One region of the Ralstonia sp. PBBBR1 genome, then DNA from elsewhere that is predicted to be linked to it. Evidence: predicted binding sites of a transcription regulator. Region 1 holds the regulator's gene; the other holds the start of a gene.
The links. Region 1 encodes NrdR, which represses ribonucleotide reductase genes. Its sites were predicted from a motif close to CACNANATNTNGTG; they were not measured.
Positions count from the first base shown of each region.

Region 2: CFE42_RS05795 (ribonucleoside-diphosphate reductase subunit alpha) is a predicted target of NrdR. The motif match lies at 2,246-2,259, and genes of this name have one in related genera.

Region 1 is NZ_NKIL01000006.1:206,895-211,027, forward strand. Features, by position in the region: gene CFE42_RS12105 (PilC/PilY family type IV pilus protein) at 1-891, shown strand, start outside; gene CFE42_RS12110 (hypothetical protein) at 902-1,261, shown strand; gene CFE42_RS12115 (type IV pilin protein) at 1,258-1,692, shown strand; gene nrdR (transcriptional regulator NrdR) at 1,738-2,202, opposite strand; gene glyA (serine hydroxymethyltransferase) at 2,337-3,584, opposite strand; ZMP/ZTP riboswitch at 3,718-3,846, opposite strand; gene ydfG (bifunctional NADP-dependent 3-hydroxy acid dehydrogenase/3-hydroxypropionate dehydrogenase YdfG) at 3,985-4,133, shown strand, end outside.
Region 2 is NZ_NKIL01000003.1:482,396-486,528, forward strand. Features, by position in the region: gene CFE42_RS05795 (ribonucleoside-diphosphate reductase subunit alpha) at 1-2,059, opposite strand, end outside; gene CFE42_RS05800 (alkaline phosphatase family protein) at 2,709-4,133, shown strand, end outside.

The DNA.
Region 1 (4,133 bases):
AACGGGGATGGCATTGCCGACGTTGTTTATGCCGGCGATCTGGCGGGCAACATGTGGAAGTTCGACCTGTCGAGCAGCACGGTCAGCAATTGGGGGGTTGCATTTGGTACCTCCGGCAGTCCGCAGCCGTTGTTCAGTACGGGGGGGCAGCCGATTACGGTACGCCCGGACGTGACTCGAAATTTGCAAGGTAACTACCTCCTGGTCTTCGGCACGGGGCAGTACTTCACAACGACCGATACAGCGTCGACGGCTGGACAGACCTTCTACGGCATCATCGACAAGGGCGCCACGATCAGCGGCCTGTCTAATCTTCAGCAGCAATCGGTGTTGGGCACAACAACGGGTCCTGACGGCAACACGTATCGCATCACGACACACGCCGTAGGAGCGCCAACCTTGGACGCGCTTCGGTCCGGCGACAATGCAATTGCACTTGGGTCCTACAACAGCTCGAAGCTCGGTTGGTACATCAACTTGCCGACTACCGGAGAGCGTGCTGTGACAGATGCGACCATTCGTTCGGGTCGTGTGATTTTTAACACTGTCATCCCGTCCACCGCCCAATGCAGCGCCGGGGGTACCGGCTGGGTGATGGAGCTGGATGTCTTTACGGGCAACCGTTTGGATAGTCCGACCTTCGATACCAATGGCGACGGAGTCATCAACAACTCGGATCTACTCCAATATGGCGGTTCGCCCGCCAATACGAGTGGTCGACAAGTCGGCTCAATTCCCGCTGCTCCGGGCTTTTTGCAGCCCATCCAAGCACCGGGCGCCTCGCCATTTGAAAACAAATACGTCAATACTTCGGCGGGTGCCATTCAAGTGATTGGTGAAACGGCAGGTAAGGGTTCCCGTGGCCGTGTTGCATGGCGGCAATTGAACTGAGGGGGCAGGTATGAAGAAGCTATGTGTGATTGCCACCTTTGTGCTGGCAGGCAATGCAGCATATGGTGCGCTGGCGGTGGGAGGTGGCGAGCCTGGTGGCGTGACGCCCAGCCCGGCGTCGAGTCGGGCGCGGCCCCATGCGAGTGAAGCACCTCGCATGATACGTGGCGTGGTCACCGCGCTCAATCTGGATAAAGGTGAGATCGACGTGCAGGGTAACCGCCTTCAGGTCGGTCGTGCGGTGCGCGTATTTGGCCCTGCTGGGGATGAGGGCCGCCTCTCGTCGTTGCGTCTGGGGCAAGAGATTCGTTTCCTGCTGGATCCAAAGGACGCCTCTGAACGGACGATTTCAGTTATCTACTTCCAATGAACACAGGACTCTCTCGCTCTCGGCGTTTGCCCCGCGGCTTCACATTGGTTGAGCTGATGATCACGGTCGCTATTGTGGGCATCCTCGCCGTCGTGGCGTATCCGTCGCTCAACGGCTACATACAAAAGTCCAGGCGCGCGGATGCCAAAACGGCATTGCTCGCGGTGGCTCAGAAAATGGAGCAATACCGCTCATTGGGCAACACCTACGCTGGCGCGACATTGGGCGCCAGCGGCGTTTACGCCAATACCAAGTCAGACAACGGCTACTACGCTCTGAGCTTCTCTGTCGTGCCTACGCAGACGGTCTATACGATTCAAGCCGTTCCGCAGGCCGGTCAGGCAACGGATGCATGCGGTACCTTCAGCTACGATCAGGCGGGGAATAAAATGGTATCTGGGGGCACGCTTACGGCATCGAGCTGCTGGTAGTCGTCGGCTGGAGCGCAGCGGCGATAGAAGCCGTTCGCGTGCGTGCTATTTCCGCACATTCGTCGCCGCAACCTCGTCCAGCACGTCCCGAAACTCAGCCAGATCCTCAAAACTCCGGTACACCGACGCAAAGCGGATGTACCCGATCTTGTCCAGCCGCTTGAGTTCGCGCATCACCAGTTCGCCCACGCGGTCGCTGCCGATTTCCTTCTCGCCGTGGCTGAGGAGTTTTTCTTCGATGCGGGCGATGGCCTCGTCGATGGCTTCGGCGGAAACGGGGCGCTTGCGCAGCGCCAGGCGCATGGAATCCTTGACCTTGTTGCGGTCGTAGTCGACGCGGCTGCCGTTCTTTTTGACGACGGCCGGGAAGAACAGCTCGATGCGTTCGTAGGTGGTGAAGCGGCGGTCGCAGGATTCGCAGCGACGGCGGCGGCGCACGGTGTCGCCTTCTTCCGACATGCGGGTATCAATCACCTGGGTGGCCGCGTGGCCGCAAAAGGGGCATTTCATGCCGGTGGTCTCCTCGGCAACCTCAAAGAACGCACTGCGCTAAAAGAACAACGCCGCGATGGCCCCTCATTCAATTCGGGGCGCATCGCGGCAGGGTACTACGTGGCCGGAAGATCCGGCCATCGGCGGATGCCTCAGCCGTAGACCGGGAACTGCTTGGTCAGCTCAGCCACCTTGGCGCGCACGGCGGCGATGTTGGCCTCGTCGTGCGGGTTGTCCAGTACATCGGCGATCAGGTGGGCGACCTTCACGGCCTCGGCTTCCTTGAAGCCACGCGTGGTCATGGCTGGCGAACCCAGGCGCACGCCCGACGTCACGAACGGCTTTTCCGGGTCATTCGGAATAGCGTTCTTGTTGACGGTGATGTGTGCATCACCCAGTACCTTTTCGGCTTCCTTGCCGGTGATCTTCTTGGCGCGCAGGTCGACCAGCATCACGTGGCTTTCGGTGCGGCCGGAGACGATACGCAGGCCGCGGGCCATCAGCGTTTCGGCCATGGCTGCAGCGTTCTTCACCACCTGTTGCTGGTAAGCCTTGAACTCGGGCGACAGTGCTTCCTTGAACGCCACCGCCTTGCCGGCAATCACGTGCATCAGCGGGCCGCCCTGGATGCCCGGGAAGATCGCCGAGTTAATGGCCTTCTCGTGTTCGGCCTTCATCAGGATCACGCCGCCGCGCGGGCCGCGCAGGCTCTTGTGCGTGGTGGTCGTCACAAAGTCAGCGTGCGGCACCGGGTTCGGGTACACACCGGCGGCGATCAGGCCGGCGTAGTGGGCCATGTCCACCATGAAGTACGCACCAATCGACTTGGCGATCTTGCCGATGCGCTCGAAATCGATGCGCAGCGCAAATGCCGATGCGCCGGCGATGATCAGCTTCGGCTTCTTCTCTTGTGCCAGGGCTTCGAGCGCATCGTAATCGATGTCTTCCTGAGCGTTCAGGCCGTAGCTGACCACGTTGAACCACTTGCCGCTCATGTTGAGCGCCATGCCGTGCGTCAGGTGGCCGCCTTCGGCCAGGCTCATGCCCATGATCGTGTCGCCCGGCTTGAGCACGGCGAAGAACACGCCCTGGTTGGCCTGCGAGCCAGAGTTCGGCTGCACGTTGGCAGCTTCGGCCCCAAAGAGCTGCTTCACGCGATCGATGGCGAGCTGTTCCACCACGTCCACGTATTCGCAACCGCCGTAGTAACGCTTGCCGGGGTAGCCCTCTGCGTACTTGTTGGTCAGTTGCGAGCCTTGCGCGGCCATCACGGCCGGGGAGGTGTAGTTCTCAGAGGCAATCAGCTCGATGTGGTCTTCCTGACGCTGATTTTCCTTCTGGATGGCGGCAAAGATTTCGGGATCGATCTGGTCGATCGTATAGCGGCTGCGTTCGAACATGGCGAGTGTCTGGTCTGAAACGAAACGGAAATGGCAGAGATCGGGCGAGGCGTGGGGAAACATGCGCGCGGCTTGAACGACTGCGCTCGGCGTTAGCCGATTGCAGAGGTGTCCGAGTCACCCTGTGCTTCCCATTCGCTGCCCAGGCGAGCGGCAGGCGCCGTTGTGCATGACGCCAGAAACCTTGCGCTTCCTCGTGGTCGCTGCCCACATGTCGAAGCCGCTGAAGCGGCTTCAGGATTCGCCAGTCGCGCAAGGTGGAATGGTTGTTCGCGAGTGTACGACAGCCCCATGGCCGCCGCAAGAAGCGGGCGTGCAGACACGCACATTGCGGTGCAATAAGGCACAAGGCTTCAGGTAAACTCTGATCTTTCGCTATTTCAGGTCCGGAGACACTTTCATGATCGTATTCGTGACCGGCGCAACCGCCGGGTTCGGCGCGGCCATCGCGCGGCGTTTCGTACAAGAAGGCCATCGTGTGATCGCGGCAGGGCGCCGCCAGGACCGTCTTGATGCGCTCAAGGCCGAGTTGGGCGACGCGGTGCTGCC
Region 2 (4,133 bases), on a different contig from region 1:
CGTCGCTGGCGTATGGCACACGCAGCACGTGCAGCGCGTCCTGGAAGCCCATGATGCCCATGCCGACCGGACGGTGGCGCAGGTTCGAATCACGCGCCTTCTTGACCGCGTAGTAGTTGATGTCGATCACGTTGTCGAGCATGCGCATGGCGGTGCGCACGGTCTTCTTCAGCTTCTCGTGATCGAGCACGACGCTGCCGTCAGCCTGCTTGACCAGGTGAGCGACCAGGTTGACCGAACCCAGGTTGCACACGGCGATTTCGCTGTCGTTGGTGTTCAGCGTGATTTCCGTGCACAGGTTGGAGCTGTGCACCACGCCCACGTGCTGCTGTGGGCTGCGGATGTTGCACGGATCCTTGAACGTGATCCACGGGTGGCCGGTTTCGAACAGCATGCCCAGCATCTTGCGCCACAGTTGCAGCGCCGGCATCTTCTTGAAGAGCTTGATCTCGCCGCGCGCGACCTTGTCTTCGTAGGCCAGGTAGGCCTGCTCGAATGCCTTGCCAACCTTGTCATGCAGGTCCGGGCAGGTGGACGGCGAGAACAGCGTCCACTCGCCACCTTCCATCACGCGCTTCATGAACAGGTCGGGAATCCAGTTCGCCGTGTTCATGTCGTGGGTGCGGCGGCGGTCGTCGCCGGTGTTCTTGCGCAGTTCCAGGAATTCTTCGATGTCCAGGTGCCACGTTTCCAGGTACGCACAGACAGCGCCCTTGCGCTTGCCGCCCTGGTTCACGGCCACGGCCGTGTCGTTGACCACCTTCAGGAACGGCACCACGCCTTGGCTCTTGCCGTTGGTGCCCTTGATGTGCGAGCCGAGTGCGCGCACGTTGGTCCAGTCGTTGCCCAGGCCGCCGGCAAACTTCGACAGCAGCGCGTTTTCCTTCAGCGCTTCGTAAATGCCGTCCAGATCGTCCGACACGGTGGTCAGGTAGCACGACGACAGCTGCGAGCGGCGCGTGCCCGAGTTGAACAGCGTCGGCGTGCTCGACATGAAGTCGAACGACGACAGCAGCTGGTAGAACTCGATGGCACGGGCTTCGCGGTCGATTTCGTTCAGCGCCAGGCCCATCGCCACACGCATGAAGAACGCCTGCGGCATCTCGATGCGGGTTTCGCTGATATGCAGGAAGTAGCGGTCGTACAGCGTCTGCAGGCCCAGGTAGTTGAACTGGAAGTCGCGCGAGGCGTCCAGCGCTGCGCCCAGGCGGGCCAGGTCGAACTGGGCCAGCTTGTCGTCGAGCAGTTCGGCGTTGATGCCGCGCTTGATGAACTGCGGGAAGTAGTCGACGTAGCGCGTGCTCATTTCCGCTTGCGTGACTTCTTCGCCGAGGATTTCGCGGCGGATCGTGTGCAGCAGGATGCGCGCCGTGACCTGGCTGTACGCCGGGTCCTTTTCGATCAGGGTACGCGAGGCCAGGATGGCCGAGTCGTACACCTGCGTCATCGGCACGCCTTCATACAGGTTCTTGACCGTTTCCTTGAGGATCGGCTCCGGGTCCACCGCTTCGCCCAGACCTTCGCAGGCCGAGACGATCACGTTGCGCAGCGCCGCCATGTCCAACGGGCGGGTGATGCCGCCGTCGGTCACGTTCAGGCCGATGAAGGCCGGTTGCTGCTGGGTTTCGCCGGCTTGCGCGCGCTCCTGGGCGCGGCGCTCGCGGTACAGCACGTAGGCGCGGGCCACGTCGTGCTCGCCCGAGCGCATCAGGGCCAGTTCCACCTGGTCCTGCACGTCTTCGATATGGAACGTGCCGCCGTTCGGGCGGCTGCGCAGCAATGCGCGCACGACGTTCTGCGTTTGTTGGTCGACCAGCTCGCGCACACGCGCGGAAGCAGCACCCTGCCCGCCATTCACGGCGAGGAAAGCCTTGGTCATGGCCACGGCGATCTTCGAAGGCTCGAAGCTGACCACGGCGCCGTTGCGGCGAATGATCTTGTAGTCGGCAAGATTGACGCCGGAAGCGGTGCCGGGGGCCACGGCCGTGCCGCCAGCGCTTTGCGCAAATTGCGAAGGATTGGCGGTGCCGGAGTGGATTTCGGATTGGGCCGTCTGCATGTGGACTCCTGTTGAACCGTTCGTTTTATTGGCTCGCCGATGGTGAAACACCCTGGGCGAATCCTTGCGCTACGCGGAGAAATGAGACGGAAAAGACCCCTGCCTTTCCTCAGCCCCCAAGCGCCGGCTCGACCTGCCGTACGCCCGCCCCCGCGTGGCGCTGAAATAAGAATCCCGGAAAGCGACCACTACATCTAGTGTTCAACTCCGGGATTGACGCTAAGTATAGTGGCCCAATCGAATTTGCCTAGACTTGACAGGTGGGGGCGGAGGGCTATTTTTCACCCGCCAATGCAGTGCCGCAAACCCGCGACGCCAGTCTGCACAAAGGGTCGGCGGGACTGGCGTGCGGCGTCGCAATGACCGTTTCTTCAGAATAATTCTTTCTATCGACGTCGCAAGTTCAATAGACGTCACCTCATCTACGGTAGGGGTATGTGTGCGGCGCACTGCACCGGTGCACGCGTGCCGCGCACCGGGGCATTTCCCGACATTCCCCGCTCAAGAAATCCGAATAGCCGCATCAGCATTCTTGCCGCGGCTGTCACTTGAGCGACAGCCCCCCACCCTACGCTTCGGTCGCATTGCAGGGAGCGCAATCACAGCGGCGGGACACCGAGCGCCGCGCACAACGACCGAGGAAATCGACATGGCTTGGAATCACCCCGCCCGGCGCCTGCTGACGGCCGCGCTGAGCACGACCGTGGCAGCGACGCTGGCGACTACATTGACCGCATGCGGCGGTGGCGACAGCGGCCCCATCGCCAACCAGGGCAGCACGGACGCGCCCTCCACCGGCGCCAGCAAGAAGGTGCTCGTGGTCGGCGTAGACGGCGCCACCTATGCGCAGGTGCAGAGCGCGCTCTTGCAGCGCAGCCTGCCGAACCTGGGTGCGCTGGCGGTGATGCCGGCTTCGACCGGCGGGACGCTTGGCACCATCACCGCCCAGCCGCCGCTGGACACGCCCAGCTGGGCCACCGTGCTGACCGGCGCCTGGCAAAACCGCCATGGCGTGACGGACGACACGATCACCACCCTGGCCGCCCCAAGCGTGTTCAGCTACGCGCGCAGCGCCGCCAAGGCCGCGGGCACCACGCAACGGCTGGGCGCCGCTGTCAGCTCGGCCGCGCTGCCCGCGCTGCTCAAGGCAGATCAGCAAGCCGGCAACCTTGACACGCTCGTCGACTGCGCCCAGGTGGACACCTGCGTGACGCAGAACAGCGTGAAGCTCGTGCAGTCCGGCTACGACATCGTCTTCGCGCAATACACCGCGCCGGCCGCCGCCGCGCTGGCTTCGGGCCTGCAAAGCGATGCGTACACCGCTGCGCTGGCCAACGTCGACCAGGCGCTCGGCACGCTGCAGGCGGCCATCGCCCAGCGCCGCGCTGCCAACCCGAACGAAGACTGGCTCGTCGTCGTCACCACCAGCCACGGCCTGGACGCCACGGGGGCCACCACGTCGGCGCCGACGCTGGAAAACCGCACCGCCTTCATCGCCCTGAACAAGCCGGTCAACGCCGTGCTCGGCAAGACCGGCATGGCGGCGCCCACGTCGGAAGCTACGCTGGCGGCCCTGCCGAGCGAGGCTGACATCGTGCCGACCGTGCTGGCGCAATTGAACGCCGCCGTGCCGGCCACCGCCCACAAGCTGGACGGTGCAGCGCTCACGGCCAGCGCCGTCGGCGTGCGCAACGTCCAGAGCACGGTGGGCGCGTACAACGCCTCGCTGGTACTGAACTGGCAGAACCCGACAGCGGCGAGCGGCCCCATCACCGTGCTGCGCGACGGCAAGCCGGTCGCCACGTTGCCCGCCACGGCCACCCAGTACATCGACAGCAACATCGCGGCTGCAAGCGGCATCTACCGCATCAACTACACGCTGGTGCGCAACAACGTGCCGGTGTCGATGCTTGCGCAGATCGCCTACGTTGCGCCAACGCCGCTGGCGACGTCGCTCACCAACGGCCTGGCCGCGTATTACAGCTTCGACACTCTGCCGCCGACCGACCGTAAAGCCAATTCGACGATCGGCCCGTGGGTGGCCGGCACCGACGGCGGCTCTGCTGCGGCCGAC